Linked DNA regions of Variovorax paradoxus. The protein of the gene in region 2 interacts with the protein of the main gene of each other region in a pairwise test. Links are inferred from orthologs where the notes say so. Each region holds a gene or a part of one and is shown on either strand. Other genes may lie near its edges.

What was found.
Region 1: the proteins of ftsZ (region 2) and rlmN interact in binary tests that used the Escherichia coli proteins (3 or more experiments, as listed by UniProt). The link is inferred for Variovorax paradoxus from one-to-one orthologs.
Region 3: the proteins of ftsZ (region 2) and zapD interact in binary tests that used the Escherichia coli proteins (3 or more experiments, as listed by UniProt). The link is inferred for Variovorax paradoxus from one-to-one orthologs.

What each region holds. Positions count from the first base shown.
Region 1 is NZ_CP091716.1:4,530,772-4,540,558, reverse strand. The notes cover bases 1-2,821. They hold rlmN (23S rRNA (adenine(2503)-C(2))-methyltransferase RlmN), read left to right. Parts: upstream 1-747; coding sequence 748-1,896; downstream 1,897-2,821. Other genes in these bases: L3V85_RS21075 (RodZ domain-containing protein), read left to right, coding at 2,748-2,821; pilW (type IV pilus biogenesis/stability protein PilW), read left to right, coding at 1,901-2,755; ndk (nucleoside-diphosphate kinase), read left to right, coding at 301-726; L3V85_RS21095 (pseudouridine synthase), read left to right, coding at 1-148. Outside these bases: more of L3V85_RS21075, read left to right, coding at 2,822-3,713; ispG (flavodoxin-dependent (E)-4-hydroxy-3-methylbut-2-enyl-diphosphate synthase), read left to right, coding at 3,710-4,984; hisS (histidine--tRNA ligase), read left to right, coding at 5,001-6,311; L3V85_RS21060 (YfgM family protein), read left to right, coding at 6,317-7,009; outer membrane protein assembly factor BamB, read left to right, coding at 7,017-8,159; ribosome biogenesis GTPase Der, read left to right, coding at 8,211-9,554; RNA chaperone Hfq, read left to right, coding at 9,718-9,787.
Region 2 is NZ_CP091716.1:1,547,257-1,557,212, forward strand. What follows is about bases 881-3,870. They hold ftsZ (cell division protein FtsZ), read left to right. Parts: upstream 881-1,763; coding sequence 1,764-2,978; downstream 2,979-3,870. Other genes in these bases: ftsA (cell division protein FtsA), read left to right, coding at 881-1,593; lpxC (UDP-3-O-acyl-N-acetylglucosamine deacetylase), read left to right, coding at 3,295-3,870. Outside these bases: L3V85_RS07320 (cell division protein FtsQ/DivIB), read left to right, coding at 1-335; more of ftsA, read left to right, coding at 364-880; more of lpxC, read left to right, coding at 3,871-4,218; L3V85_RS07340 (hypothetical protein), read left to right, coding at 4,246-4,422; L3V85_RS07345 (LysR family transcriptional regulator), read right to left, coding at 4,438-5,394; glyA (serine hydroxymethyltransferase), read left to right, coding at 5,515-6,837; crossover junction endodeoxyribonuclease RuvC, read right to left, coding at 6,839-7,387; L3V85_RS07360 (tetratricopeptide repeat protein), read left to right, coding at 7,532-9,616; L3V85_RS07365 (phosphatidate cytidylyltransferase), read right to left, coding at 9,633-9,956. UniProt on the Escherichia coli protein: Essential cell division protein that forms a contractile ring structure (Z ring) at the future cell division site. The regulation of the ring assembly controls the timing and the location of cell division.
Region 3 is NZ_CP091716.1:5,868,918-5,878,642, forward strand. Bases 816-3,574 are described here. They hold zapD (cell division protein ZapD), read left to right. Parts: upstream 816-1,696; coding sequence 1,697-2,452; downstream 2,453-3,574. Other genes in these bases: L3V85_RS27305 (hypothetical protein), read left to right, coding at 816-1,666; L3V85_RS27315 (DNA gyrase inhibitor YacG), read left to right, coding at 2,449-2,658; L3V85_RS27320 (acyltransferase family protein), read right to left, coding at 2,670-3,574. Also shown: L3V85_RS27300 (MBOAT family O-acyltransferase), read left to right, coding at 1-630; more of L3V85_RS27305, read left to right, coding at 632-815; more of L3V85_RS27320, read right to left, coding at 3,575-4,643; L3V85_RS27325 (acyltransferase family protein), read right to left, coding at 4,662-6,626; L3V85_RS27330 (NUDIX domain-containing protein), read right to left, coding at 6,713-7,147; L3V85_RS27335 (ATP-binding protein), read right to left, coding at 7,144-8,019; bifunctional glutamate N-acetyltransferase/amino-acid acetyltransferase ArgJ, read right to left, coding at 8,016-9,245; preprotein translocase subunit SecA, read right to left, coding at 9,276-9,725. UniProt on the Escherichia coli protein: Cell division factor that enhances FtsZ-ring assembly. Directly interacts with FtsZ and promotes bundling of FtsZ protofilaments, with a reduction in FtsZ GTPase activity.

The DNA.
Region 1 (9,787 bases), 3.0 Mb from region 2 along the record:
GATGAAGACCTCGCTCGGCTACATCGGCGCCGACAGCTTCTCGCGCCAGCGCAAGGAGCAGCGCGGAGGCCCCGGCCGCCGTGGCGGCGGAGGCGGTGGTGGAAGCGGCTTCGGCAACTCGGGCGGCGGACGTCGCCGCGGTCGCTGAAAGCCTCCCGCAGGAGCGCGGCCTTTCGCGGGGTTTTCATGAGCCCCGGGGGCTGCGCCGGTTAAAATCAGAGGCTTTGTCGGCATACGGCGCAACAAACTCGTTGCAGTTGTGACAAAACTCTTCAAAATCAAAGCTCAGGAAGCATTTCAATGGCTATCGAACGTACCCTTTCCATCATCAAGCCCGACGCAGTCGCCAAGAACGTCATCGGCAAGATCGTTTCCCGCTTTGAAGCCGCCGGCCTCAAGGTCGTCGCCGCCAAGCTGGTGCACCTGTCGCGCAACGAAGCCGAGCAGTTCTACGCCGTGCACAAGGAACGTCCCTTCTTCAAGGACCTGGTCGAGTTCATGATCTCGGGCCCCGTGTTCGTGCAGGCGCTCGAAGGCGAAAACGCCATCGCCAAGAACCGCGACCTGATGGGCGCCACCGACCCGAAGAAGGCAGCCGCCGGCACCATCCGCGCCGACTTCGCCGACAGCATCGACGCCAACGCAGTGCACGGCTCGGACGCTCCCGAAACCGCAGCGAACGAAGTCGCGTTCTTCTTCGCCGGCCTCAACGTCTACGCACGCTGAAGTCGTATCTCGACCGATTCCATGACCACGGCCAATCTGCTCGAATTCGATCTCGAGGGGTTGGCCGCGTTCTGCGAAAAACTCGGCGAGAAAAAATTCCGCGCCACGCAGCTGTTCCGCTGGATTCACCAGCGTGGCGCCAGCGACTTCACCCAGATGACCGATCTGGCCAAGTCGCTTCGCGAGAAGCTCGCGACCACCGCGCGCGTCGAGGCCTTGCCGGTCCTCACGCAGCACGAATCCAAGGACGGCACGATCAAGTGGCTGTTCGACGTCGGCGACGGCAATGCCGTCGAAGCCGTATTCATTCCCGAGGACGATCGCGGCACCCTGTGCGTGTCGTCCCAGGCCGGCTGTGCGGTCGGATGCCGCTTTTGCTCGACCGGGCATCAGGGCTTCAGCCGCAACCTCACCACGGGCGAAATCGTCGCCCAGCTGTGGTTTGCCGAACATTTCCTGCGCAAGCATCTCAAGCGCGACGAGCGTGTCATCTCCAACGTGGTGATGATGGGCATGGGCGAGCCGCTGCAGAACTATTCCGCGCTGGTGCCCGCGTTGCGCACCATGCTCGACGACAACGCCTACGGCTTGTCGCGCCGTCGCGTGACGGTGTCGACTTCCGGCGTGGTGCCCATGATCGACCGCCTGGGCACCGATTGCGCGGTGGCCATGGCGGTGTCGCTGCACGCGCCGAACGACGCGCTGCGCGATGACCTCGTTCCGCTCAACCGCAAGTACCCGATCGCCGAGTTGCTCGAGGCCTGCAAGCGCTACCTGGCGCACGCGCCGCGCGACTTCATCACCTTCGAGTACTGCATGCTCGACGGCGTCAACGACCAGCCGGAGCATGCGCGCCAGTTGATCGAGCTCGTGCGCACGAGCGGCGTGTCGTGCAAGTTCAACCTGATTCCGTTCAATCCGTTTCCAGCCTCGGGCCTGCTGCGCTCGCCGCAGCCGCGCGTGCTGGCATTCGCGAAGATGCTGAGCGAAGCGGGCCTGGTGACCACCGTGCGCAAGACGCGCGGCGACGACATCGACGCCGCCTGCGGCCAGCTCGCCGGCGACGTCAAGGACCGCACCCGTGCGGCCGAGCGCATGGCCCAGCGCCGTGCAGCCGAGCGCCCCATTGTTTTGCACCCGGTCCGCAAGACCCTTCCCCAGGAGCACTGAAGCAATGAGCATGGCCTTTCCGATGACGACCGCTAGCGCGCAGCGAATGCTGGCCGCGAGTTTTGCCGGCGTCGCCGTGACGTTTTTGCTCGCCGGTTGCGTCAGCACGCGCACCACCACCACGAGCCTGGCCGACACCAGTTCGGGCAAGGGCGTGGACATCGTCACCGAGTCCGACGAAAGCTCCCGCCAGCGCCGCGCGCGCCTGCGCATGGAGCTGGCCTCGGGCTACTTCGAGCAGGGCCAAACCAACGTCGCGCTCGACGAGATCAAGCAGGCGCTCGCCGCCGACCCGAACAATTCGGACGCGTACAACCTGCGCGGCCTGGTCTACATGCGGCTCGACGACGCCGGCATGGCCGAAGACAGTTTTCGCCGCGCCATTGCCATCAATCCGCGCGACCCCAACACGCGCCACAACTACGGTTGGCTGCTGTGCCAGCAGAACCGCTACGGCGATGCGGCAACGCAGTTCAACGAGGCGCTCGCCGTGCCCAGCTACGCCGACCGTGCCAAGACGCTCATGACGCGTGGCGTCTGCGAGCTCAAGGCGGGCCAGCGCGCGCAGGCCGAGCGCACCCTTCAGCAGGCCTACGAGATCGACGCCAGCAACCCGGTGGTCGGTTTCAACCTGGCCCTGGTGCTCGCGCAGCGCGAAGAATGGTCGCGTGCGCAGTTCTACATTCGCCGCGTCAACAACAGCCCTTCGGCCAGCGCCGAAACGCTGTGGCTCGGCATCAAGATCGAACGAAAGCTCAACAACCGCGAGGCATTGGCGCAGTTGGGAGGTCAACTGCAACGACGCTTCCCCCAGTCGCGGGAGGCATCAGCGTACGAGCGCGGGAATTTCAATGATTGATCGGGTTTCGGAGTTCGGCACTTCCGCGGCGCAGCCGCTCGAAGAAGGCGACATCACGCACAAGACCGCAGGCGACTTGCTTCGCGAGGCGCGCGAGGCGCATGGCCTGCACATCGAAATGGTGGCGGCGGCGCTCAAGGTGCCCCCGCAGAAACTGCTGGCGCTCGAGGCCGACGACATCGCTTCGTTGCCCGATCCGGTATTTGCGCGTGCGCTCGCCAGCAGCGTCTGCCGCGCCTTGCGCATCGATCCCGCGCCCGTGCTCGCCAAGCTGCCGACCACGCAGAAGGTGTCGCTGGCCGCGGCCGACCGCACGCTCAAGACCAACATCTCGTCGGGCACGCCGCGCTGGGCCGGCAACGGCCGCTCCAGCGGCGGCCTGCCATCGCGCGCGCTGCTGACCGTCGTGGTGCTGCTGCTGATCGGCGCGGGCGCGCTGTTCTGGCTGCCGCAGTCGGTCTTCGATCAGCTCGGTGCCTCGGTCTCGCGTCTGACGGCGCATGGCTCGGCCGACACCCCGGCAACGAACGATGCGTCCGCGGGAACGCCGGGCGGTTCGGGCGTCGTCGCCGAGACCGTGCCGGCTCAGGCGGTAGCGCCAAGCGGTTCGGTGGGAGCGGCTGTAGAGACGCCTGTTGCTGCCAATCCAGCCAATGCAACGACGCCGGTCGCAACGGCACCCGCCGCCGTCGCGCCTGCAGCTTCCGCCGCGAGCAGCCAGCAGCTCGTTTTCGTGGCACGTGAAGAGTGCTGGATCACCGTGACCGAAGCCGGCGGCAAGCAGCTGCTGCGTCGCAGCCTGCAGGCCGGCGAGACCGTCGGCCTGTCGGGCGCGCTGCCGCTGTCCGTGGTCGTGGGCCGTGCGTCGAGCGTCGACGTGCAGGTGCGCGGCAAGCCTTTCGACCTGAAGCCGGTCACCAAGAGCGGTGGCGTGGCGCGTTTCGAGGTGACGTCATGAGCGATTGCCTTCTTCCCATCGAATCGGCGGCGCCCAAGGCGCGCCGCTCGCGCCAGGCCAGCGTGGTCTGGGGCCCGCGTGTGGTCACGGTGGGGGGCGACGCGCCGGTGCGCGTGCAGTCGATGACCAACACCGACACCGTCGATGCCATCGGCACCGCGATCCAGGTCAAGGAGCTTGCGCTGGCCGGTTCGGAGATGGTGCGCATCACCGTCAACACGCCCGAAGCCGCCGCGCAGGTGCCCTACATCCGCGAGCAGCTCGACCGCATGGGCGTCGACGTGCCGCTGATCGGCGACTTCCATTACAACGGCCACCGGCTGCTCACCGACTATCCGGCCTGTGCCGAAGCGCTGAGCAAGTACCGCATCAACCCCGGCAACGTGGGCAAGGGCGACAAGAAGGACAAGCAGTTCGGCCAGATGATCGACGCCGCGATGCGCTGGAACAAGCCGGTGCGCATCGGCGTGAACTGGGGCAGCCTCGACCAGGAACTGCTCGCCAGCCTGATGGACACCAACAGCCAACGCGCCCAGCCCTGGGATGCCAAGCAGGTGATGTACGAGGCGCTGATCACGTCGGCCATCGAGTCCGCCAAGCTGGCCGAGTCGATGGGCATGGCCGGCAACCAGGTCATCCTGTCGTGCAAGGTGAGCGGCGTGCAAGACCTGATCTCGGTCTACCGCGAGCTGGCCCGGCGCTGCGAGTATCCGCTGCACCTGGGCCTGACCGAGGCCGGCATGGGTACCAAGGGCACGGTGGCTTCGGCCACGGCGCTGTCGATCCTGCTGCAGGAGGGCATCGGCGACACCATTCGCGTGTCGCTCACGCCGCAGCCGGGCGAGTCGCGCACGCAGGAAGTGCTGATCGCCAACGAGATCCTGCAGGCGCTTGGCCTGCGCGTGTTCGTGCCGAGCGTCACCGCCTGCCCGGGCTGTGGCCGCACCACGAGCACCACCTTCCAGGAACTGGCCAAGCAGATCGACGACTACCTGCGCATGCAGATGCCGGTCTGGCGCAAGAAGTATCCCGGCGTGGAAACGCTGAAGGTGGCCGTCATGGGCTGCATCGTCAACGGCCCAGGCGAAAGCAAGCATGCCGACATCGGCATCAGCCTGCCTGGCACCGGCGAGGCGCCCGCGGCGCCGGTCTTCATCGACGGCGAAAAGGCGCTTACGCTGCGCGGCGACAATATCGCCAACGAGTTCCACCAGCTCGTAGAAACCTATATCGAAAAGCGCTTCGGCGGCGAACACGCCGTCGCTGCCTGACACCTCCGCAGGATCCATGGCTGATAAATTGAATGCCGTCAAAGGCATGAACGACATATTGCCGCCCGAATCGGCGCGCTGGGAGTGGCTCGAGGCCACCGTGCGCGACCTGATGGGGCGGTTTGCGTACCGCAACGTCCGCACGCCGATCCTGGAACGCACGGCACTCTTCGTGCGCGGTATCGGCGAAGTGACCGACATCGTCGAGAAGGAGATGTACTCCTTCGAGGACCGCGCCGACAAGCACGGCAAGTTCGAGCACCTGACCATGCGCCCGGAGAACACCGCCGGCCTGGTGCGCGCGGTGATCGAGCACAACATGCTGTACGAAGGGCCCAAGCGCCTCTGGTACACCGGCCCGATGTTCCGCCGCGAGAACGTGCAGCGCGGGCGTTTCCGCCAGTTCCACCAGATCGGGGCCGAAGCGCTGGGCTTTGCAGGCCCGGACGTCGATGCCGAGCTGATCCTGCTGGCGAACGCACTCTGGAAGGCCATCGGCCTGACCGATGTTCGCCTCGAGCTCAACAGCCTGGGACAGCCTGCCGAACGCGCGTTGCACCGCACCGAACTCATCGCGCACTTCGAGAAGCACGCTGACAAGCTCGACGAAGATGGCAAGCGCCGCTTGCACAGCAACCCGCTGCGCATTCTCGACACCAAGAATCCGGCAATGAAGGACGTGGTCGAGTCGGCACCTAAGCTGATCGACTTTCTCGGTGCCGAATCGCTCGCGCACTTCGAGGGGCTGCAAGCCATCCTCAAGGCCAACGACATTGCATTCACGATCAATCCGCGCCTCGTGCGCGGGCTGGATTACTACAACCTCTCGGTCTTCGAATTCGTGACCGACCGCCTGGGTTCGCAAGGCACGGTGTGTGCCGGTGGGCGTTATGACGACCTGATCGCGCAGATCGGCGGCAAGCCCGCGCCGGCCGTGGGTTGGGCCATGGGCGTGGAGCGCGTGCTCGACCTGCTCAAGGAGCAAGGTGCCGAAGTGCCGGCGCCAGTGCCCGACGCCTATGCCATCGTGCCCGATGCAGCGTCCATGCCGGTCGCGCTGCGTACGCTGCAGCAGCTGCGCGAAAGCGGCGTGCGCGTGCAGATGCATGCGGCAACCGTCGACGGCCTCAGCGGCTTCAAGGCGCAGATGAAGAAGGCGGATGCCAGCGGCGCAACCTACGCCCTAATCTTCGGCGCCGATGAACTCGCACGCGGCGAGGTGACTCTCAAGGCGTTGCGCGACGGAAGCGGCGCGCAAACTTCCCGAGCACTTGCTGAAGCCCCCATCTGGGCCGCCACCCTACAATCGCCGGCTCCCAACACCTGACACGCATGGCAACCCATCTCGACCTCGAAGAACAGGAACAGCTCGACCAGCTCAAGCATTTCTGGAATACCTACGGCACCCTGATCACCTGGGCCGTCCTGCTTGTCGCCGGTGCCTTCGTGGCCTGGAACGGCTGGCAATACTTCCAGCGCAACAAGGCTGTCCAGGCCGCCGCGCTCTACGACGAGGTCGAGCGCAGCACGCAGTCCGGCGACGTCGAACGCATCCAGCGCGTGCTGGGCGACATGAAGGAGCGCTTCGCCAACACCGCCTATGCACAGCAGGCCGGCCTGCTGGTCGCCAAGACGCTGTTCGAGAAGGGCAATGCCGAAGGCTCGCGCGCAGCACTGGAGTGGGTTGCACAGAACGCCGTCGACCCTGGCTACAAGGCCGTTGCCAAGCTGCGCCTCGCGGGCGAGCTGCTCGACAGCAAGTCGTACGACGATGCACTCAAGCAGCTCGACGGCAGCGTCCCCAAGGAATTCGAACCGCTGGTGGCCGATCGCAAGGGCGACATCTACCTGGCCCAGGGCAAGCGCGACGAAGCGCAAGCCGAGTACCGCAAGGCCTGGACCGGTCTTGGCGCGACTTCCGACTACCGTCGTCTGGTCGAGATCAAGCTGAACGCGGTCGGTGTCGACCCGAAGAGCCTGGCCCCGGTCGTTACCGTCACTCCCGCAGCCCCCAAAACTCCCTGACCGCATCATGAATTTCAAGCGTCTCATGCCTGAATCGACCGCCCTGCGTGCGGGATCAGCCCTTGTTTTGGTCGCTTTCCTGGCCGCCTGTTCGGGTACCAGCAAGCCGAAGCCCGAAGAGCTGCCCGCCAATCCGGCCCTGATGGGTGTGCGCCAGGCCTGGAAGGTGCAGGTGCCTGAGGTCAAGTTCCCGCTCACGGCCGCCATCAACGGCGACATCGTCACCGTCGCGGGCAGCGACGGCACGGTGGTGGCCATCGATGCCCGCGCCGGCCGTGAAACCTGGCGCGCGAGCGCCGGTACGCCATTGGCGGCCGGCGTCGGCAGCGACGGTTCGCTGGCGGCCGTCGTCACCACCGGCAACGAACTGGTGGCCCTCGAGAACGGCAAGGTGCTGTGGAAGCAGAAGCTGTCCGCGCAAGCCTTTACAGCACCGCTGGTCGCTGGTCGCCGCGTGTTCGTGCAGACCGCCGACCGCAGCGTGAGCGCCTGGGACGGCCAGAGCGGCCGCCGCCTGTGGATCCAGCAGCGCGCGGGTGAAAACCTGGTGCTGCGCAAGTCGGGCGTGCTGATTGCCGTGGGCGACACGCTGGTGGCCGGCCTCGGCGGCCGTCTGGTCGGCATCAACCCGGGCAACGGCACCTCCCGCTGGGAAGCCCCCATCGCCGCGCCGCGCGGCACCAACGACGTGGAACGCCTGGTCGACCTGACCGGCAGCGTGAGCCGCGTGGGCGACTCGGTGTGCGCACGGGCCTACTACGCCAGCGTCGGCTGCGTCGATACCGCGCGCGGCACGCTGGCCTGGAGCAAGCCGGCCTCGGGCGCCGACGGCGTGAGCGGCGACGACCGCTTTGTCTACGGCACCGAGTCCGACGGCAGCGTCATCGCTTGGCGCCGCGGCGACGGCGAACGTGCCTGGCAGATGAGCCGCCTCAAGAACCGTGAACTGACTTCGCCGCTGGCCGTGGGCCGCTCGCTGATCATCGGCGAGAGCACCGGCACGCTGCATTTCGTGTCGCGCGAAGACGGCGCGCTGCTCAATCGTGTCACGCCCGATGGCTCCGCCATCACCGTTGCGCCGGTGCTCGTCGGCAACACGGTCGTGGTCGTGACTGCCAAGGGTGGTGTGTTTGGATATCGCCCTGAATAATCTTTTCTCGCAAGGCCCGACCATGAAAACCGCGCCATCGAAAGGCCGGCCATGAAGCCGGTCGTGGCCCTGGTCGGGCGTCCCAACGTCGGCAAGTCGACGCTGTTCAATCGCCTGACACAGACGCGCGACGCCATCGTCGCCGATTTCGCCGGCCTCACGCGCGACCGCCACTATGGCAACGGTCGCCTGGGCAAGCACGAGTTCATCGTGATCGACACCGGCGGCTTCGAGCCCGATGCCGGCAGCGGCATCTACAAGGAAATGGCCAAGCAGACACGGCAAGCCGTGGCCGAGGCCGACGTGGTGATCTTCGTCGTCGATGCCCGCGAGGGCCTGTCGGCGCAGGACCATGACATCGCCAATGAACTGCGCCGTCTCGGCAAGCCCTGCGTGCTCGCGGCCAACAAGGCCGAAGGCATGCACGACGGCACCAAGCTCGTCGACTTCTACGAACTCGGGTTCGGTGACGTGCACGGCGTTTCCGCGGCGCACGGGCAAGGCATGCGCGACCTGGTCGAGCTTGCGCTCGAGCCGCTGAACCTGCCCGACCCGGACGACGAATCCGAGGAAGACGAAGCCAACAAGCCGATCAAGCTGGCAGTGGCGGGGCGCCCCAATGTGGGCAAGTCGACGCTGATCAACACTTGGCTCGGCGAAGAGCGCCTGGTGGCATTCGACATGCCGGGCACCACGCGCGACGCGATCTCGGTGCCCTTCGAGCGCAACGGCCAGCGTTTCGAGCTGATCGACACGGCCGGCCTGCGCCGCAAGGGCAGGGTGTTCGAGGCGATCGAGAAGTTCTCGGTGGTCAAGACGCTGCAGGCCATCGAGTCGGCCAACGTGGTGCTGCTGCTGCTCGACGCCACGCAGGGCGTGACCGACCAGGACGCGCACATCGCGGGCTACATCCTCGAAAGCGGCCGCGCTGTGGTGATCGCCATCAACAAATGGGATGCAGTCGACAGCTACCAGCGCGAACAGATTCAGCGGCAGATCGAAACCCGGCTGCCTTTCCTGAAGTTTGCTGCGCTGCATTTCATCTCGGCCATTAAGCGCCAGGGCCTGGGCCCGGTGTGGCAGGCGATTGCGCAGGCCCACAAGTCGGCCACGCGCAAGATGTCCACGCCGGTGCTGACCCGGTTGCTGCTGGAGGCGGTGCAGTTCCAGGCGCCCAAGCGCGGCGGCATGTACCGGCCCAAGCTGCGCTATGCGCACCAGGGCGGCATGAATCCGCCGGTGATCGTGATTCACGGCAATTCGCTCGAGCATGTGACCGATGCTTACAAGCGCTTCCTCGAGGGGCGTTTCCGCAAGGAATTCGATCTGGTGGGTACCCCCTTGCGGATCGAATTCAAGAGCTCTCACAATCCTTTTGCGGACAAGGACGATTGAGTCCATTGGCTGCCGATGGCGGCCAATGACTTGAGGCTGGAGCGGAAGTTCCGTCTTTTGAGAACCGTTATTTTCTCAAGGCTTTTGACTCAGGTTGCTGCAGCGCGGAAACCCTGTGTTAAGGTCATCTCTCCAACAACTACTCTTGAACACGGAGAATATCGTGAGCAATAAAGGGCAACTTCTGCAAGACCCGTTTCTGAATACCCTGCGTCGCGAGCATGTGCCGGTTT
Region 2 (9,956 bases):
TCGAGCAGGCCGGCCAGGTGCTGGGCATGTACCGCGTGCTGCAGCCGCAGTTCCAGCCCTACGACTTCAGCATCGACGAGCTCACGCTGTCGAGCCGGGGCAGCTGGAAGGTGGTGCTGGACACCGGCGCCGAGATCGAGCTGGGCCGCGGCCAGGGCGAGGAAGTGACGGCTCGCCTGCAGCGCTTCCTGAAGACCGTGACCCAGGTCGCGGGCCAGTACCACCGCACGGTGGCTGATGTCGAAGGCGCCGATCTGCGCCACAACGACGCGTATGCATTGCGGCTGCGCGGCGTCACCACGGTCTCGCCAGAGGCCCCAAGAAGAATCAAGTAGCGAATACCGAGGAATCGAGGACATATCAATGCCCAAAGAATACAAAGACCTGGTCGTAGGACTCGACATCGGCACCGCCAAAGTGATGGTGGTGGTGGCCGAAGTGCTGCCCGGCGGCGAGCTCAAGCTGGCCGGGCTCGGCATCGCGCCGAGCAACGGGCTCAAGCGCGGCGTGGTGGTGAACATCGACGCCACGGTGCAGAGCATCCAGCAGGCGCTGAAAGAAGCCGAGCTGATGGCCGACTGCAAGATCAGCCGCGTCTACACCGGCATCACCGGCAGCCACATCCGCGGCATCAATTCGAGCGGCATGGTGGCGGTGAAGGACAAGGAAGTCACGCCCGCCGACGTGGCCCGCGTGGTGGAGACGGCGCGCGCCATCAACATCTCCAGCGACCAGCGCCTGCTGCTGGTGGAGCCCCAGGAGTTCGTGATCGACGGCCAGGACGTGAAGGAGCCGATCGGCATGAGCGGCATGCGCCTGGAAGCCAAGGTGCACATCGTGACCGGCGCGCAGAGCGCGGCCGAGAACATCATCAAGTGCGTGCGCCGCTGCGGCCTCGAAGTGGACCAGCTCATGCTGAACCCGCTGGCCTCCAGCCAGGCGGTGCTGACCGAGGACGAGCGCGAGCTGGGCGTGGTGCTGGTCGACATCGGCGCGGGCACCACCGACGTGGCCATCTTCACCAACGGCGCGATCCGCCACACGGCCGTGATTCCGATCGCGGGCGACCTCATCACGAGCGACATCGCGATGGCGCTGCGCACGCCGACCAAGGACGCGGAAGACATCAAGGTCGAGAACGGTTTCGCCAAGCAGCTGCTGGCCGACCCCGAGACGCAGGTCGAGGTGCCGGGCCTGGGCGACCGCGGCCCGCGCATGCTGAGCAAGCAGGCGCTGGCCGGCGTGATCGAGCCGCGCATCGAGGAAATCTTCTCGCTCGTGCAGCAGGTGGTGCGCGAGTCGGGCTATGAAGAAGTGCTGTCGTCGGGCGTGGTGCTCACGGGCGGCAGCGCGGTGATGCCCGGCATGGTCGAACTCGGCGAAGACATCTTCCTGAAGCCGGTGCGACGCGGCATTCCGAAGTACTCCAGCGCGTTGTCCGACATGGTTGCACAGCCTCGCGCCGCTACAGTCATGGGCCTTCTCGAAGAGGCACGCTTCGCGCGCATGCGCGGCTTCAAGGTCGCGCAGAAGAATGGATCGGTAAAAACCGCATTCGGACGCTTCAAGGACTTCATAGTGGGGAATTTCTGACGATGATCAAGTCTCCACTCTGGCTCGCGCGCGGCAGCCCTCCCTTGCACTTCAACGAGCGATGGCGACGCACAGGTCCACCGCCATGACGAGCGCATCGTTGTTCTCGTCGCGGCACAAGAAATATTCATAGACACATAACGGCAACTGCAAGATTCAAGGAGTTAAAAATGACCATCGAAATGATCGAAGTCGAAGAGTTCAATCAGGGCACGCAGATCAAGGTGATCGGTGTCGGCGGTGGCGGCGGCAATGCGGTCGCCCACATGATGGAGCGTGGCGTGCAGGGCGTTCAGTTCGTCTGCGCGAACACCGACGCACAGGCGCTGCAGCGCAGCACCGCGCACAAGATCATCCAGCTCGGCACCAGCGGCCTGGGCGCCGGCAGCAAGCCCGAGAAGGGCCGTGACGCGGCCGAAGCGGCGGTGGACGACATCCGCGCCGCCATCGACGGCGCGCACATGCTGTTCATCACCGCCGGCATGGGCGGCGGCACCGGCACCGGCGCGGCACCCGTGATCGCGCGCGTCGCGAAGGAAATGGGCATCCTGACCGTGGGCGTGGTGACCAAGCCCTTCGACTGGGAAGGCGGCCGCCGCATGACCAACGCCGACGCCGGCCTGACCGAACTCGAAGCCAACGTCGACTCGCTGATCGTGGTGCTCAACGAGAAGCTGCTCGACGTGCTGGGCGAAGACGTCACGCAGGACGAAGCCTTCGCGCAAGCCAACGACGTGCTGAAGAACGCCGTGGGCGGCATCTCGGAAATCATCAACGAGTACGGCGGCGTGAACGTCGACTTCGAAGACGTGCGCACCGTGATGGGCGAACCCGGCAAGGCCATGATGGGCACCGCTGCCGCCGCTGGCCCCGACCGCGCGCGCATCGCCGCCGAACAGGCCGTGGCCTGCCCGCTGCTCGAAGGCATCGACCTCTCGGGTGCCAAGGGCGTGCTGGTGCTGGTGACGGCATCGAAGGGCTCGCTGAAGCTGAACGAGTCGAAGCTGGCGATGAACACCATCCGCGCCTACGCTTCGCCGGACGCGCACGTGATCTACGGCGCCGCCTACGACGACAGCCTGGGCGACGAGATGCGCGTGACCGTGGTGGCCACCGGCCTGTCGCGTGCCGACGCCCGCCGCCAGGCGCCGACGCTGGAAGTGATCCGCACCGGCACCGACAACATCGGCTTCACCGTGCCCACCCTCGGCGGCACCGGCCATGCGCACAGCAGCGGCGGCAGCCAGCCGAACTACGACGGCATGGCCGTGCCCAGCGTGTGGCGCACCAACCGCACGATGGCCGCAGCCAAGGTGGACGCGCTGTCGTCGGGCGGCATGGACGACTTCGAGATCCCGGCCTTCCTGCGCCGCCAGGCCGACTGAATTCGGCTCGCCCCCAGGCTGCGCGCACTTCGTGTCGCTTCGCCAACCCCCTGCCGGGGCAACACCTGAGGCCCGGCGGAGCCGGTTCCTCGGTGTTCCGCGAAGCGACTCAGCGAGACGCAGAGGGCACGAGGGTTCGCAAGGGGTACGGGGACGACCTGAAAGGGACGTCTGCCGGCTCTAGGCGCTGCGCTCACCTCGTGCCCTTTGCGTCCATTTCGGGCCAGTCTGCGGGGATTGCATAGAACCCATGTCTATCGGTGCCATAGCGAGGGGCATAGGCCGCCACGCACGTCGCGCGCCTAAAATGCCCGCCGTGCTGCAACAACGAACCCTCAAGTCGATCAGCCGCGCCGTGGGCGTGGGGCTCCATAGCGGCCAACGCGTGGAACTGACCCTGCGACCGGCTCCGGCCGACACGGGCATCGTGTTCCGCCGCGTCGACCTGCCCGAGCCGGTCGAGATCCGCATGACCGCCGAGGCGGTCACCGACACGCGCCTGGCGTCCACGGTCTCCACCGGCGGCGCCAAGGTGCAGACCGTCGAACACATCATGTCGGCCTGCGCGGGCCTGGGCATCGACAACCTCTACATCGACATCACGGCCGACGAAGTGCCGATCCTCGACGGATCGGCTTCCTCGTTCGTGTTCCTGCTGCAGAGCGCGGGCATCGCGCTGCAGAAGGCGCCGCGCCGCTTCATCCGCGTGACCCGCAAGGTCGAGGTGCGCGAAGGCGAGGGCGCCAACGAGAAGTGGGCGAGCCTGGAGCCGTACCACGGCTTCAAGCTGAGCTTCGAGATCGACTTCGACCATCGCGTCGTCAACTCCACCGGCCAGCGCGTGGAGTTCGACCTGGGCGCGGACTCGTACAGCCGCGACATCGCGCGCGCGCGCACCTTCGGCTTCACCAAGGAGGTCGAGTACATGCGCAGCAAGGGTCTCGCGCTCGGCGGCGGGCTGGACAACGCCATCGTGATGGACGACACCAAGGTGCTGAACGAAGGCGGCCTGCGCTACGACGACGAGTTCGTGAAGCACAAGATCCTCGACGCCATGGGCGACCTGTACATCATCGGCAAGCCGCTGCTGGCCGCGTACACCGCGTTCCGCTCGGGCCATGCACTCAACAACAAGCTGCTGCGCGAACTGCTCTCGCACAGCGACGCCTACGAAGTCGTGACCTTCGAAGACGAAAAGCGCGCCCCGCGCGGTTTCGGCGAAGTCGCCCGCGCCTGGTAGAGCCAGCGCAGGCCGCGTTCCCACCACATGCTTCTTTTCCGCTGGGCCATCCTGCTGCTTCTGCTGGTGGCGGGCGCGTCCTTCGCGTTCTATGCGGGCACCGGGCAGGTCAAGTACCGGCGCTTCGGCTGGATCGTGCTGAAGTGGACGTTGTTGGCGGCGTTCGGGTTCTTCGCCGTGCTCATCGCCGAGCGCCTGGCCTAGTCAAGACTCCCGCACTCAGTCGGCCAGCGCCTGCAGTGCCTGCACCTGCCGCGCGAGCAGCGGCCCCTTGCGATGGGCCGGCACCAGCAGCATGACCGAATCTCCCAATGCTTTCGGCCGCCCCCACGGCGCATGCAGCCTGCCCTGTGCAAGCAGCGGTGCGACGAGCCGTTCGCGCCCCATCAGCACGCCTTCGCCGTCGACCGCTGCCTGCAGCGCGAGGCTGTAGAGCGAGAAGTCCGGCCCTGCGGCCAGCGCATCCGCTTCCGCTGACGTGGTGCCGGGGCGCACGGCCTGAAGCCAGCGTTGCCAGTCGTCGCGCCAGACGGTGTCGTGCAGGCCGCCGCTGCGCGCCAGCAATTCCATCAAATCGTCGATGCTGCGCGGCCGGCCACTGGGCAAGGGCTGCTGCAGGCGCGGGCTGCAGACCGGAAGCAGCCGGTCGCGCGCGAGCGCAATCGCCTGCGCGCCGACCGCCGCCTCGATGTGCTCACCGGTCCGCGCGTAGAACAACCCCAGGTCGAAAGGCTCGCGGCGAAAGTTCGGCGGTTGCTCGAGCGCTGTGACCGACACCTGCACGCCGGGCAGCGCAGCCTTCAATCGCGAGAGCCGCGGCGACAGCCACAGCTGCGCCACGGCGGGCAGGGCGGCCACCTGCAGCGTGCTTCGGCGAGCGGCCGTCTGGGTCTCGTGGCGCAGCGCCTGCACCGCAAGGCCGAGCTGGTCGACCGCCGCACTCAGCGCAGGCAAGGCCCGCCGCCCATGCGCGCTCAGGCGTATGCCTTGGCTGTGCCGTTCGAACAGCGCGCCGCCGGCCCAGGTCTCCAATGCCTTGATCTGCTGCGCGACGGCGGCCGGCGTGACGAACAGCTCTTCCGCTGCTCGCGCAAAGCTGCCGTGGCGCGCGGCTGCTTCGAAGGCACGCACGGCGGTGTGCGGGGGCAGGCGGGGGCGGGGCGGTGCGAGCGGCATGGTGTGAGAGGCGAGTCAGGCCAAGTTTTTCTAAGGCTCGGGCACAGATTATCCGGTTTGCCCGTCGCGGTGCGACGGGCGACGATGCGGCCACACACCACTTCCAGCGAGATACGCCGCATGCCCGCCGCCCTGCAACGCCGCCCCTGGGTTCCCGCCGCCAGCGAAGACCACATGCTTTCCATCGCCGCCGATGCCTCCGCGCGAGACGCGGCGGGCGTCGCCGCCGAGATCGAACGGCTGGTGGCTGACAACCACCGCATCCATGATGTCGACGGCCTGAACCTCAACCCGGCGACCAACGTCATGAACCCTGCCGCCGAGGCGCTGCTGTCGCGCGGGCTCGGCTCGCGCCCTTCGCTCGGCTATCCAGGCGACAAGTACGAGATGGGCCTCGAAGCCATCGAGCGCATCGAAGTCGTTGCCGCGGAACTGGCGGCCGAAGTGTTCGGCGCGAAGTTCGCCGAGGTGCGCGTGAGCTCCGGCGCGCTGTCGAATCTCTATGTGTTCATGGCCACTTGCCAGCCCGGCGACACCATCATCGCGCCGCCCGCCACCATCGGCGGCCACGTCACGCATCACGCGGCGGGCGCGGCCGGGCTCTACGGCCTGAAGACCGTGCCGGCGCCGGTCGATGCCGACGGCTACACCGTGGATGTGTCCGCGCTCGCCCGGCTGGCGCGCGAGGTGAAACCGAAGCTCATCACCATCGGCGGCAGCCTCAATCTCTTTCCGCACCCCGTGCCCGCCATCCGCGAGATTGCCGACAGCGTGGGCGCGAAGCTGCTGTTCGATGCCGCGCACCTGTCGGGCATGGTGGCCGGCAAGGCTTGGCCGCAGCCGCTCGAAGACGGCGCGCACGCGATCACCATGAGCACCTACAAGAGCCTTGGCGGACCTGCGGGCGGGCTGATCGTGTCGAACGACGCGGCGCTGATGGAGCGCATCGACGCCATCGCCTATCCCGGCCTCACGGCCAATTCGGACGCGGGCCGCACCGCCGCGCTGGCCCGCGGGCTGCTCGACTGGAAGGTGCACGGCAAGGCCTATGCGGCGGCGATGCGCGAGACAGCGCAGGCACTGGCACGCGCGCTCGATGCCGAAGGGCTGCCCGTGTTCGCGAAGGCGCGCGGCTTCACGCAGTCGCACCAGCTGGCGGTCGAGGCCGCGCGCTGGGGTGGCGGGCAGCGCGCCGCGAAGCTGCTCGCGCAAGGCGGCTTGCTGGCGTGCGGCATCGGGCTGCCCATTGCGCCGGTCGATGGCGACATCAACGGCCTGCGGCTCGGCGTGCCGGAGATCGTGCGCCTCGGCTTCACGGCCGACGACATGCCGCAACTGGCGTCGTGGATCGCGCGCGCGCTGCGGGGCGACGGCGCCCTGGTGGCGGCCGAGGTGCGCGAGCGCCGCAAGCGCCTGGGCGAGCTGCGCTACATCGTGCGCTGAATCAGCGCGAGCGCCCTTGCCGGTAGGTGCCGGCATGCGTCTTCGAAAGCTCGGCCGCCTCCGCGAGCCGCGCCATCGAACGTCCCACCTGCGCGTGCGTGATGGCAATGCCCAGTGCGTCGGCCGCGTCGGCGCCAGGCAGGCCCGGCAGGTCGAGCAGGCGCTTGACCATTTCCTGCACCTGCGCCTTGGCGGCCTGCCCGTGCCCGGCGACCGCCTTCTTCATCTGCAGCGCCGTGTACTCGGCCACCGAGAGATTGCTGTTGACCAGCGAGGTCACGCAGGCGCCGCGCGCCTGCCCCAGCAGCAGCGTCGACTGCGGGTTGACGTTGACGAAGATGATTTCCACCGCCGACGCATCGGGCTGGTAGCGCGCCGCGATTTCCGCGATGCCGTCGAACAGCACCTTGAGCCGTGCCGGGAGATTGCCTGTGCCCAGGTGCCGGGTGCTGATGGTGCCGCTGGCCACGTAGCGCAGCGCATGGCCGTCCGCGTCGACCACGCCGAAGCCGGTGGTCTGCAAGCCGGGGTCGATGCCAAGAATGCGCATGAATAAGAAAGGTAACGAAAAGGCGCGAGCCGGAAAAAAGGACGTTGAGCGGAACGGGAAAGCCGCGTGATCGCGGTCAGAATCCGTGCCGATTCGTACAGTCCGCCCCGCATCGCGCGGGGCGCGCCACACAAGGAAGCGAATGTGAATGTAGTCGAGTCCTCCGCGCAGCAGCAACTGGATGAGGTGCAGGCCCTGATGGCGCGCCCGCGCCAGCCGGCCGAACGCGCCGCCGCGGGCTTTCGCCGCGCTGAACTGCTCGATGGCACGGGGCGGCGCGACGAGGCGCTGGCCGCCTGCGGGCAGTTGCTTGCGGCCTGCGAAGGCCTGCACGATGCGGGCGTCGTCGTTCCCTGCTGCCAGGCACTGCGGTTGCAGGCGCATCTGCTGCGGCAGCTGTCGCGCCCGGCCGATGCGCTCGCGGCGCTCGACCGCTTGGTGGCGGCCTATGGCGGACATGCCGAAGCCGAGATTCGCGCGCATGTCGCGCACGCGCTGTTCCAGCGCACCTGGTGGATCGACGAGCCCGCCGCCCGCTGCGAGGCCTGCGATTTCATGATCGAGCTGCTCGACGCCCAGCCCGACGCGGCCCTCGATGCATGGCGCGTCGACGCCCGGCTGCTCAAGGCCGAGGTCGAGCACCACCGCGGTCTGCCGCAGAACGCCCTGGCCACGCTGGAGGCGCTGATCGAGCGCTTCGGCGGCGCGGTCGGCCCCGGCATCGTGCTGCGCGTGGCGCGCGCGCGGCTGGCCAGCGTGGTCAATCTGCGCGAGCTGGCGCAGCACACGCAGGCGCAGGTGCTGTGCCTGTCGGTGGCCGACGAGATCGAAGCCGCGCTGGCCGATGCCACGCCGGAGTTGCGCATCGAAGGCGTGCGCGCGCTGGCGCTGTTCTTCGACGGGCTCGGCCCCGAGGAGCATGCGCGCCGCGCGGAGCTGGTCGGCTGGCTGCTCGAACGCTATGGCCGCGATGCGTCGGCCCAGGTGCGCCGCATGGCCGCGCTGCGCGCCTACGACTGGGCCGCGGGCCTGCGCGATCACGATGACGCCGGCGCTGCGCTGGCTGCCTGCGAGCGCCTGCTCGGCACCTTCGCGGGCGACGCGGATGCCGTGGTGCAGCGGAGCTTGGCGAGCGCGCGGCTCAACCAGGGCTACGTGCTGCTGGAGCGGCTTGGCCGGGCGGACGATGCGCTCGCGGTGTACGAACACCTCATCGCGCGCTTCCAGGACGCGGCAGCGGCGGAGCTGCGCGACATCCATGCCAAGGCGACGGCCGGGCGCCTTGCCTGTTTGAAGCGCCTGCGCAAGACGATTGCGGTCGATGCGGGTGGCCCGGTGCCGGCGCTGTCGAAGGAGTTGCGCGACGAGGTGCGTGAGAAGGTCAGGCAGGGACGCAAGCACGGCGACGCAGGTGAAGCAAGCGAGGCCATCGCCCTGTTCGACGAGGTGCTCGCGGCGCACGCAGCCTCATCGCACCCAGAGTTGCGCCGCCAATGCGCACGGGCGCTGGTGCACAAGGCTTTCTGCCTGATTGCGCTGGAGCGCTTCGAAGAAGCGATAGCGGCCGCCGACGCAATGGACGCGCGCCACGGCGCCGATCCCTCGACCGAGACGCAGGAGCAGGTCGCGCTGTGCCTGCAATACAAGAGCACCGCGCTCGACCGGCTCGGCCGCCGCGACGACGAGTTGCGCGTGCATGACCAGATCGTCGCGCGCTGGGGCGACAGCGACCTGCCCGAGCTGCGCGGGCGCGTGGCCGGCGCACTGTTCCGCAAGGGCATGGCGCTGCGGCAGGCGAGCCGGCTCGAGTCGGCCATCGCCTGCTACGACGAGGCGATCGCGCGCACGGCCGTTGCCCGCGAAAGCGCGCTGCAGTTGTGGGCCGCGAAGTCGATGATCAACAAGGCCAAGGTGCTGGAGAAACTCGGCGACCCGGCGGGGCAGGCCAAGGCGTATCGCGTGCTGATCGCGCGGTTCGGCGATTCGGGCGACGCGGCGTTGAGAGAGCGCGCCGCCAACGCCGGCGAATGGCTGGCCGAGGCCGAAGGCCGGCAGGGCCGCACCGAGGCGCAGCGCGCGGCGCTCGAGGACACGCTGGCCCGCTTCGGCACCGCCATGTCGTCCGAACAGCGCACGCGCATGACGCGCGAGCTTCAGGCGTTGAAGGCCAGGGCCTTCGGAAAGATGGCGAAGCAGGCCTTCGGCCGCGTGGTGCGCCGCAAGGCCTGAGAGGGCTTTCGGCTCTTCAGGCGTTGAAGTACCAGCGGATCGAGTGGAAGAAGATCGGCGCCGCGAAGCACAGCGCGTCGACCCGATCGAGCAGCCCGTTGGCGCCGGTCACGCCCACGCCCTTCTTGCCCCAGTTGGGAATGCCGCGGTCGCGCTTGAGCGCTTTCATCACCAGGTGGCCCATGGAGCCGGCGATGCACGCGATGACCGATACCGCGAGCGCCTGTCCGAACTTGAAGGGCGTGATGAACGAGAACAGCGCTCCCACCAGGCTCGCCACCACGATGCCGATGCCCCAGCTGGTCCAGTTGAAGCTGCGGCTCACGTTGGGCGCGAAGGG
Region 3 (9,725 bases), 4.3 Mb from region 2 along the record:
CGCCGCTGGCACATCTCGCTGTCGACCTTCCTGCGCGACTACCTCTACGTGCCTCTGGGCGGCAACCGCAAGGGGCCGGCGCGCCGCTACATCAACCTGTTCCTGACGATGCTGCTGGGCGGCCTGTGGCACGGCGCGGCCTGGACCTTCGTGATCTGGGGCGCGCTGCATGGCGCCTATCTCATGGTCAACCACTTCTGGAACGCCAAGGTGCGGCGCGGCAACACCAAGACCACGTGGTACGGCCGCGTGATCGGCTGGTTCATCACCTTCGTCTGCGTCATGATCGCCTGGGTCGTGTTCCGCGCCGACAGCATGACGGCCGCCATCGAGATCTACAAGGGCATGCTGGGCATGCACGGCGCGCCCGTTTCGGCGTTCGGCGAGTTCAAGGTTCCGTTCCGCAAGCCCGAGTTCTTCCAGACCATCCTGGTGGGCCTGGTGATCTGCCTGGCGCTGCCGCCCACCATCACGCTCGACCGCTGGATCCCGAGCGTCGCCGGCCTGGCCGGCCGGCCGCGCCTGCAGCGGCTGGCGACCTGGGTCACGGGCTTGGGCTGTGTCTATCTTTTTGGCCTGTGTGTGTCGAAATTCGGCAGCTACAGCCCGTTCCTCTATTTCCAGTTCTGACATGGAAGACACGAAATCGGCCAAGACCTGGCTGGGAATCTTCGCCGCAGGCTATCTGGTGTGCTGCGCTTTGTTGCTCATCAGCCTCTTCACGCCCATACCCTATGGCGACCTGACCCGCATCGGGCGCATCTCGGAGCGTCAGTTCGGTTGGCACGCGCCGCCACCGCCCATTCCGGACGCCGACGTCAAGACTTGGCCGGTCAACGAATCCGACATCCTGGTCATCGGCGATAGTTTTTCAGTGCGCTACGCCTGGCAGGCATCTCTTGTCGGGGCAGGCTACAAGGTGACGACCACCCACTGGGACAACCTCGGCGGAACGCTGTGCGGGGACTTCTCGAACTGGCTTGAGAAATCCGGCTTCAAGGGCAAGGTCGTGATCGTCGAGAGCATCGAGCGCCTCCTTGAATACCGGATCAAGGAGTCCGAGTCCTGCCAGACGATGAAGCACCCCTTCAATCCGACGCCCCCGCCTTTCGAGAACCCGGCAAAGCCCGCCCCCGGCTTCCAGATCAACTGGGACGCCCAACTGCTCAGTGGCTGGCTCACCTACAAAAACACCAAGGCCATCCTGCGCTCCGACAACTGGACCAACACGCCCGAGCACTGGGGCCCGCTGATCGATGCGCGCGTCGTGCCCGACGGCTGCAAGCAGTTCAGCCATCAGGCCTGCGACAAGCTGCTGATGACCGCTGAAGACCGCATCAATCCGGCGCTCTCGCTCAGGTCCGCACAGTTCATGAAAAGCTTCGAAGACACGGCCGCGCCCTACAAGGTCTTGTGGATGGTCGTGCCGAACAAGACCACGGTCTATTTGCAACAAGATCATGCCGACGTGTTCCGCGCCGCGTTCAACCCGCAAAATATCGGGCCAGACCTGTTCGCCGTGGCGGCCGAGAACCGCTTCAAGGTGATGGACTTTTTCCCCGCCAACGAAACCCATGTCTCGACCCGCGGATACATTCTTTTCGGTCAGCGTATGCTGGAGGCTGTGCGACAAGTGTTTCCGCCCCCGGCAGCCAAGTCGCAATGAGCTCGAACCTGACGTGAAAAAACGATACGCGTGATCCTTTACGAGTACCCCTTCAACGAGCGCATCCGCACCTACCTGCGGCTGGAGCACCTGTTTCGCCGCCTGGGCGAGCTGGTACCCGCTGAATCGCCGCTGTCCCACCATTACGCCCTGATCACGATCTTCGAGATCATGGACGTCGCCGCGCGGGCCGACCTCAAGGCCGACGTACTGCGCGACCTCGACAAGCACAAGACCGTCTTCAACAGTTATCGCGGCAACCCGGCCATCGCCGAAGCGGTGCTCGACCAGGTCGTCAGCCAGCTCGAGCGCAACTTCACCACCCTCAACGGCGTGGCCGGCAAGGCCGGGCAGGCGCTGACGGAAAACGAGTGGCTCATGAGCATCCGCAGCCGAGCCGGCATTCCGGGCGGCACCTGCGAATTCGACCTGCCCGCCTACTACGCCTGGCAGCACCGCCCCCCGGCCAGCCGCCGGGCCGACCTCGAACGCTGGTCGAACACGCTCTCGCCGCTGGCCTCGTCGATTTACCTGCTGCTCAAGCTGCTGCGCGACGCCGACGTGCCCTACAAGGTGATCGCCACCAACGGCCAGTTCCAGCAGAACCTGCCCCAGGGCCGCAGCTTCCAGCTGCTGCGCCTGCGCATCGACCCCAAGCTGGGCCTCATTCCTGAAATCAGCGGCAATCGCCTCATGGTCTCGGTGCGTCTCATGCGCCACGACAAGGACGACCGCCTGCACCAAAGCTCGGACGACGCGCCTTTCGAGCTGACCCTCTGCGCATGACCGCGGTGAACGACAAAGGCGAGCGGATCGTCCGCTGCCCCACGTGCGGCGGCGACAGCATCTACGCACCGAGCAACGCCTATCGCCCGTTCTGCAGCGCACGCTGCAAGGGCATCGACCTGGGCGCCTGGGCCAGCGAGGAATTCCGGATGCCGGCCGAAGCGCCGCCGGACGACGAGCCCTTCGGCGATCCCAAGATCCAATAAATACGAGCGGGCTATTTCCCGTTCGCGTCTTCGTCCAAGAGTGCCGGATCGATGTACGTCGCAAAGTTGCGTGTGTATCTGGGCCGCAGGTGGCCAATGTCCTTGTAGGCCGGCGAATCATCGTCCGGCATGCTGCGGATGCAGGCGCCGGAAGCGCAAAGGCTGTCAAAGGGCTCGATGACCTGCGCTCCGTTCGCCAATGCCACCTGCTTCAACCGCGCATTGAGCTCCGCCTGATCCTGCGGCACCGGGGCCGTGAGGCGCCCGGACGACGCCGTCATCGTTCCCAGGCGGTCGCCCTGGATCTGCTTCAGCGGATCGAAATCCAGGCCCACCGGGTTGCCCAGCACGAGATACACCTTCTTGCGCGCCGAGACCCGTTTCAACACCTCGCCTAGCGACTTCAACGAAAGATCGACACCATCCCCGCTCACGAACGGATGCGCGGCTTTCCTGTCGTCCAGAAAGTAGTTCACGAGGAGGCCGGTGCCCGTGAAGTAGCAACTCCAGCAGGCGCCCAGCACGACCGTGTCGATCTGCGGTTGCAGTGCCAGCTCGAGCACCGCGGCGCGGCGCTCGCCGCAGTCGCCGCCGGCATCGAGCCGGGAGAACAATCCCGGTACTGGCGGGCAGGAGCCTTTGGTCGCGAAGTACACGGTGCGCGCCTTGGCTGGCTCGGTGCGTACCAGTTCCAGAGCACGCGGCGCATATTGCTCGACATGGCTGTCCCCGATCAGGAGCACGTTGTGCTTTCCCTGGCCGGTGCGGTAAACGAATTGTCCGCCCAGCGTGTCCTCCTGAAAGCCGTCGTAGTAGTTGTCTTCTTGCGTCGCATCCGCCACGGCCTGCAACGCCTGGCTGGCGTTGCGGGGGGAAGGCATTCCCAGGAACACCAGCACGCCGGCCAGTGCTAGCGCGGCCCCGCCGCCCGCCAGGCCGCGCAGCAGCCCCGTCGACAGGTGAAGCTTGACGAAGCGCTCGACGAATCGATAGGTTCCCCATGCCAGCACGATGGCCGCAACGACGAGCGCCACGCGCAATTCGAGCGAGGGCTCTCCTCCTTCAATGATGCGCGCGTACGACAACAGCGGCCAATGCCACAGATAGAGCGGATAGCTGATCAGCCCGATCCACACCATCAGGCGATTCGACAGCAGATATCGGTTGAGCACGCCACTCGGTCCCGCGGCGATGCAGCTCGCCGCACCCAATACCGGCAACAGCGCCCACCACCCTGGAAATGCCTTCGTGCTGCGCGTCATCACGAGCCCCAGCACGATCAACCCGACGCCGACGATCGATTGCACATGCCTCACCCACGGCCGCGAGTCCGCCGAGCCGTTCGCAGCCTGGAGTCGCATCGCCGCGAGCAAGCCGCCAGCCATCAATTCCCAGGCACGCGACAGCGGCGAATAAAAGGCGGCCGCGCGATGCGGCTGCACCGTCAGCACATTGATCAGGAAAGAGATCGCGGCCACCGCCAGGGTCACGCGCAGGATGGGCCAGCGCTTGCGCCAGGCCAGCCCCAACAGCAGCGGCCAGAAAATGTAGAACTGTTCCTCGATACCCAGCGACCACAGGTGAAGAAGCGGCTTTGTCTCCGCAGTGGCGTCGAAATAGCCAGACTCGCCCAGGAACACCAGGTTGGCGAAGAAGGCGGCACCACCCGTGATCTGCTTGCCGAGTTGCGAAAACTCCCCCGGCAACAGCACGTACCAGCCGAAAGCCAGCGTAGCCAGCAAGACAAGAAGCAGTGCCGGGAAAATGCGCCTGATGCGCCTCGCGTAGAAGTCCCGGTAACTGAAATCGCCGGCCGCCAGGCTCTGCAGGAGGATGGTCGTGATCAGGAAGCCCGAGATCACGAAGAAGATGTCGACCCCGATGAACCCCCCGGGCAACAGGCTCGGGAACGCGTGATAGACCAGCACCGAGCCCACCGCGATGGCGCGCAGGCCGTCAATGTCCGGGCGGTACTTGGGGTGCATCGTGCAATCGGTCCTTGGCTACCTGACGGGCTGGGCAACGTCGCTCTTGCGCAGCACTCGATCGATGTAGGTGGCGTGGTCTCGCGTGAACTCCAGGCGAAGATGGTCCCCGTCCTTGTACGAAGGATCGCCATCCGGCATGGTTCTCTGGCACTCATTGTCCTTGCACAGGGTGGCCACGGCATTGATGGGCTCCGCACCGCTTGCGGCCGCAATCTCCAGCAGCCGGTCGTTGAGCTGCTTCTGATTGGCAGGAAGCGGTGCCGTAGGCGTTGTCGGCGCGGCGGTGATGTGCCTCAGTCTGTTGCCCTGAATCAATCGCCTCGGCGTGAAATGCTCGCCTCCCGGATTGTCCAGCAGCAGGTACACCTTCTTTTTCTGCGACAGGTCGTGCAGGAGCGCTTCCAGCGAAGCGAGCGATCGGGCGATGCCGTCTCCGCTCTGGAAGGGATGCACCACACCATCGGGGCCGCGGAAGTAATAGTCCAGCGCCCCCGAGTCGAGAAAGTAGCAATTCCAGCAGCCGCCGATCACGACCGTCTTGACCTGGGGATCGTAGGCGAAGGCCAGGGTCTTATTGCGCCGCTCAGGGCAATCGACATTCTTGTCCGCGAAGACACCAGGCACCGGCGGGCATGAACCCAGAGTCGCGAAGTAAGCGGTGCGCGTGTCCTCGGGGAAAGCTTGTGTCACGGCCAGCGCCCGTGGCGCGTACTGTTGCACATGGCTGTCTCCCACGAAGAATGTATCGGCCACGCCCGTTCCAGCCTTGTAGACCCGCTGGTCACCGACCATGTCGCGCGTGAGGCCGCCGTAGTAGTCGGCGTCCACCGCAGCATTGGCCACGGCCTGAAGCTGTGCATTGTTGTTGCGCGGAGAAGGAACACCGAACGACACCACTGCGCCCGCTAGCGCCAATACCAGCATCGAGACCACCAGTCCACGCAAGACCCCCGTGGTCTGCCGGCGCCTGACGAAGCGCTCGACGAATCGGTAGGTCGCCCAGGCCAGCACTACGCTGGCAATCACGGCCGCGATCCTGGCGGTCACCGAATGATGCAGCGGATCATTTTCGACAAGGCGGACATACACCAGCAGCGGCCAGTGCCAAAGGTACAGCGGATAGCTGATGAGCCCGATCCATACCATCACGCGGTTGGAAAGCAGGTACCTGTTCAGCACACCTGTCGGCCCGGCGGCGATGCAACTCATCGCACCCAGCGTAGGCAACAGCGCCCACCAGCCCGGGAACGCCTTGATGGCGCGGATCATCACCAGCCCCAGAACGATCAGTCCGATGCCGAGCACGGATTGCAAGTGGCTGCGCCATGGGCTGGGGTTCGGCGGCCGCAGCCGCATGCAAGCCAGAATGCCCCCGACCATCAGTTCCCAGAACCGCGAAGCCGGCGAATAGAACGATGCTGTCGGAAAAGGATGCACCGTCGCGACATTGACCAGCAACGAGATTGCCGCAATTCCCAATATCACGCGCACGATCGGCCATTGCCTGCGCCAGGCAAGACCCAGCAGCAACGGCCAGAAAATATAGAACTGCTCCTCGATGCCCAGCGACCAGAGGTGCAGCAGCGGCTTGGTCTCCGCCGCCGTGTCGAAGTAGCCCGCTTCGCCCCAGAAAACCAGGTTGGCAACGAAGCCAGCCCCGCCCACCGTCTGCGTGCCGAGTTCGGCGAACTCATCGGACAACAGCAGGTACCACCCGGCACACAGCGTAACGAGCAGCACGATGGCCAGCGCGGGGAATATGCGCCGTACCCGGCGGGCGTAGAAGTCCTTGAAGCTGAAGTCGCCCGCTGCCAGGCTCTGCAGGATGATGGTCGTGATCAGGAAGCCCGAGATCACGAAGAAGATGTCAACGCCGATGAATCCCCCGGGCAGCAGGCTCGGGAACGCGTGATAGAGCACCACGGACGCTACCGCGACGGCGCGTAAGCCGTCGATGTCGGGGCGGTACTTGGGGTGCATCAATCAGTCGAGGGGTCCATTGAACATCCGGGAGCCGGGCCTCTTCTTCCAGATCCGAAAGAAGGGCTCGTGCGCCCGGCATGGGTCTAGGCCGCGTCTTGCTGCGCGAACGGCAGCCCACGCTCCTCGGACAGCCACTGCAGCACGGGCAGCGCGCCCGGCAACACCGGCGTCACCTCCAACGGCAGCTGCTGCCAGGCCATCTGCTGGCCTTCGCGCATCTCGAATTCGCCGCTCCAGGCGGTGACCTTGCACCAGTGCAGGCGCACCAGCGCGTGCGGATAGTCGTGTTCGGTGATCTTCCAGACCTCGGCGCCGTCGATGGTGATGCCGAGTTCTTCCTGCAGCTCGCGCCGCAGCGCCTGCTCGACCGTTTCGCCCGCCTCGATCTTGCCGCCGGGAAACTCCCAGTAGCCCGCGTAGGCCTTGCCTTCGGGCCGGGTGGAAAGCAGCAGCGCGTCGTCCGACAGGCGGATCAGCACGCCGACGGCGACTTCCGTGTGCTTGCGCGGCTCGCTCACGCGTTGCTCCGCCCTGCGTAGTCCCGCGCGAACTGGTAGGCCACGCGGCCGCTGCGCGAACCGCGCTCCAGCGCCCAGACCAGCGCCTCGGGCCGCGCCGCGGCAATGGCGGCTTCGTCCGCGCCGAACGACGAGAGCCACTGCCCCACGATCGTCAGGTACTCGTTCTGGCTGAAGGGATAGAAGCTCACCCAGAGGCCGAAGCGCTCCGACAGCGAGATCTTTTCCTCGATCACCTCGCCGGGATGGACTTCGCCGTCCTCGGTGTGGGTGTACGAGAGGTTGTCCTTCATGTACTCGGGCAGCAGGTGGCGCCGGTTGCTGGTCGCGTAGATCAGCACATTGGGCGTCGACGCCGCGATCGAGCCGTCGAGGATCGACTTCAGCGCCTTGTAGCCCGGCTCGCCCTCGTCGAAGCTCAGGTCGTCGCTGAACACGATGAATTTCTCGGGCCGCTGCGAGACCACCTCGACGATGTCGGGCAGGTCGGTGAGCTCGGCCTTGTCGACCTCGATCAGGCGCAGCCCCTGCGGCGCGTAGGTCTGCAGGCAGGCGCGGATGAGCGACGACTTGCCGGTGCCCCGCGCGCCCGTCAGCAGCACGTTGTTGGCAGGCTTGCCTTCGACGAACTGCTGCGTGTTGCGCGCGATCTTTTCCTTCTGGACGTCGATTTCCTTGAGCGAATCGAGCGACATCGCGGCCACGTGCTTTACCGGCTCGAGCACGCCGTGGCCCGAGCTGCGGCGGCGGTAGCGCCAGGCGATGGAAGCGTTCCAGTCGGTCGGCTCCGCCAGCGGCTGCGGCAGGATCGATTCGATGCGGTTGATCAGCTGTTCGGCGCGTTCGATCAGCTTCTGGAACTGCTCGTTCATGACCGGTAGTCGGCGTTGATGGTCACGTATTCGTGGCTGAAGTCGCAGGTCCACACGGTTTCGCTGGCGTCGCCGCGGCCCAGGCCGATGCGCACCGTGATCTCGCTCTGCTTCATCACGCGCTGGCCGTCTTCTTCGCGGTAGGCCGGATTGCGCCCGCCCTTGACCGCCACGTGCACGTCGTCGAGGAACAGGTCGATGCCGGTCTGGTCGAGGTCGTCGATGCCCGCGTAGCCCACGGCCGCCAGGATGCGGCCCAGGTTCGGGTCGCTGGCATAGAAGGCCGTCTTGACCAGCGGCGAATGCGCCACGGCATAGGCCACCTGCTTGCACTCCGCGGCGTTGCGGCCGCCTTCGACCTGCACGGTGATGAACTTGGTCGCGCCCTCGCCGTCGCGCACGATCGCCTGTGCCAGCTGGCGCGCCACGTTCTGCATGGCGGACACCAGCGCCTTGCCGTCGGCCGAATCGAGCGAGGTGATGGTGGCGTTGGTCGCCTTCTGCGTCGCGATGACCACGAACGAGTCGTTGGTCGAGGTGTCGCCGTCGATGGTCACACGGTTGAACGAGGCGTCGGCCAGCAGCCTGGCCAGCGGCTGGACCAGCGACGGGTCGATCTTCGCGTCGGTCGCCATGAAGCCGAGCATGGTCGCCATGTTCGGGCGAATCATGCCGGCGCCCTTGCTGATGCCGGTGATGCTGACGGTCGCGCCGCCGACCTGCGCCTGCTGGCTGAAGGCCTTCGGGATCGTGTCGGTGGTCATGATGCCTTCGGCCGCGCGCGCCCAGTGGTTGGCGTCGGCATCGGCCAGCGCGGCCGGCAGGCCGGCTTCGATGCGGTCGACCGGCAGCGGCTCCATGATCACGCCGGTCGAGAACGGCAGGATCTGCTCGGGCGAGATTTCCAGCTTGCGCGCGAGCGCGATGCAGGTGGAGCGCGTGCGCATCAGCCCGTCTTCGCCCGTGCCGGCGTTCGCGTTGCCGGTGTTGATCACCATCGCGCGGATGCCGTGGTTCGCGGCCAGGTGCTCGCGGCAGACCTGCACCGGCGCGGCGCAGAAACGGTTCTGGGTGAACACGCCGCCGACCGCGGCGCCTTCGTCGATCAGCACGACGGTCAGGTCCTTGCGATTGGCCTTGCGCACGCCCGCTTCGGCCACGCCGATGCGGACACCAGGCACCGCGAACAGCGCGGCGGGATCGGGAGCAGACAGGTTCACGGGCATGGGATGTCTCTTCTTAGGTTCCGGATCTGGTCAGGTCAGCTTGCCGTGGCATTGCTTGTACTTCTTGCCGCTGCCGCAGGGGCACGGGTCGTTGCGGCCGACGCGGGCGAAGGCCAGGGCTTCGGCGCTCAGGGCGCCGGCACCCGCGGCCGCCGCGCGGCGCTGGCTTTCCTCGTCGACGCGCACCTCGACCTCGCCGGTTTCCGTCGGCGCGGTGTAGGTGATGTTGGTGACGTTCTCGCCGCGGCTCTCGAGCGCTTCTGCGGCTTCCTCGAGCTGTTCGCCCGATTGCACGCGCACCGTCATCAGCTGGCGCGTGACTTCGTTCTTGACCGAGTCGAGCAGTTGGCCGAAGAGCTCGAAGGCTTCGCGCTTGTATTCCTGCTTGGGCTGTTTCTGCGCATAGCCGCGCAGGTGGATGCCCTGGCGCAGGTAGTCGAGCGAGGCCAGGTGTTCGCGCCAGTGGGTGTCGATGCTCTG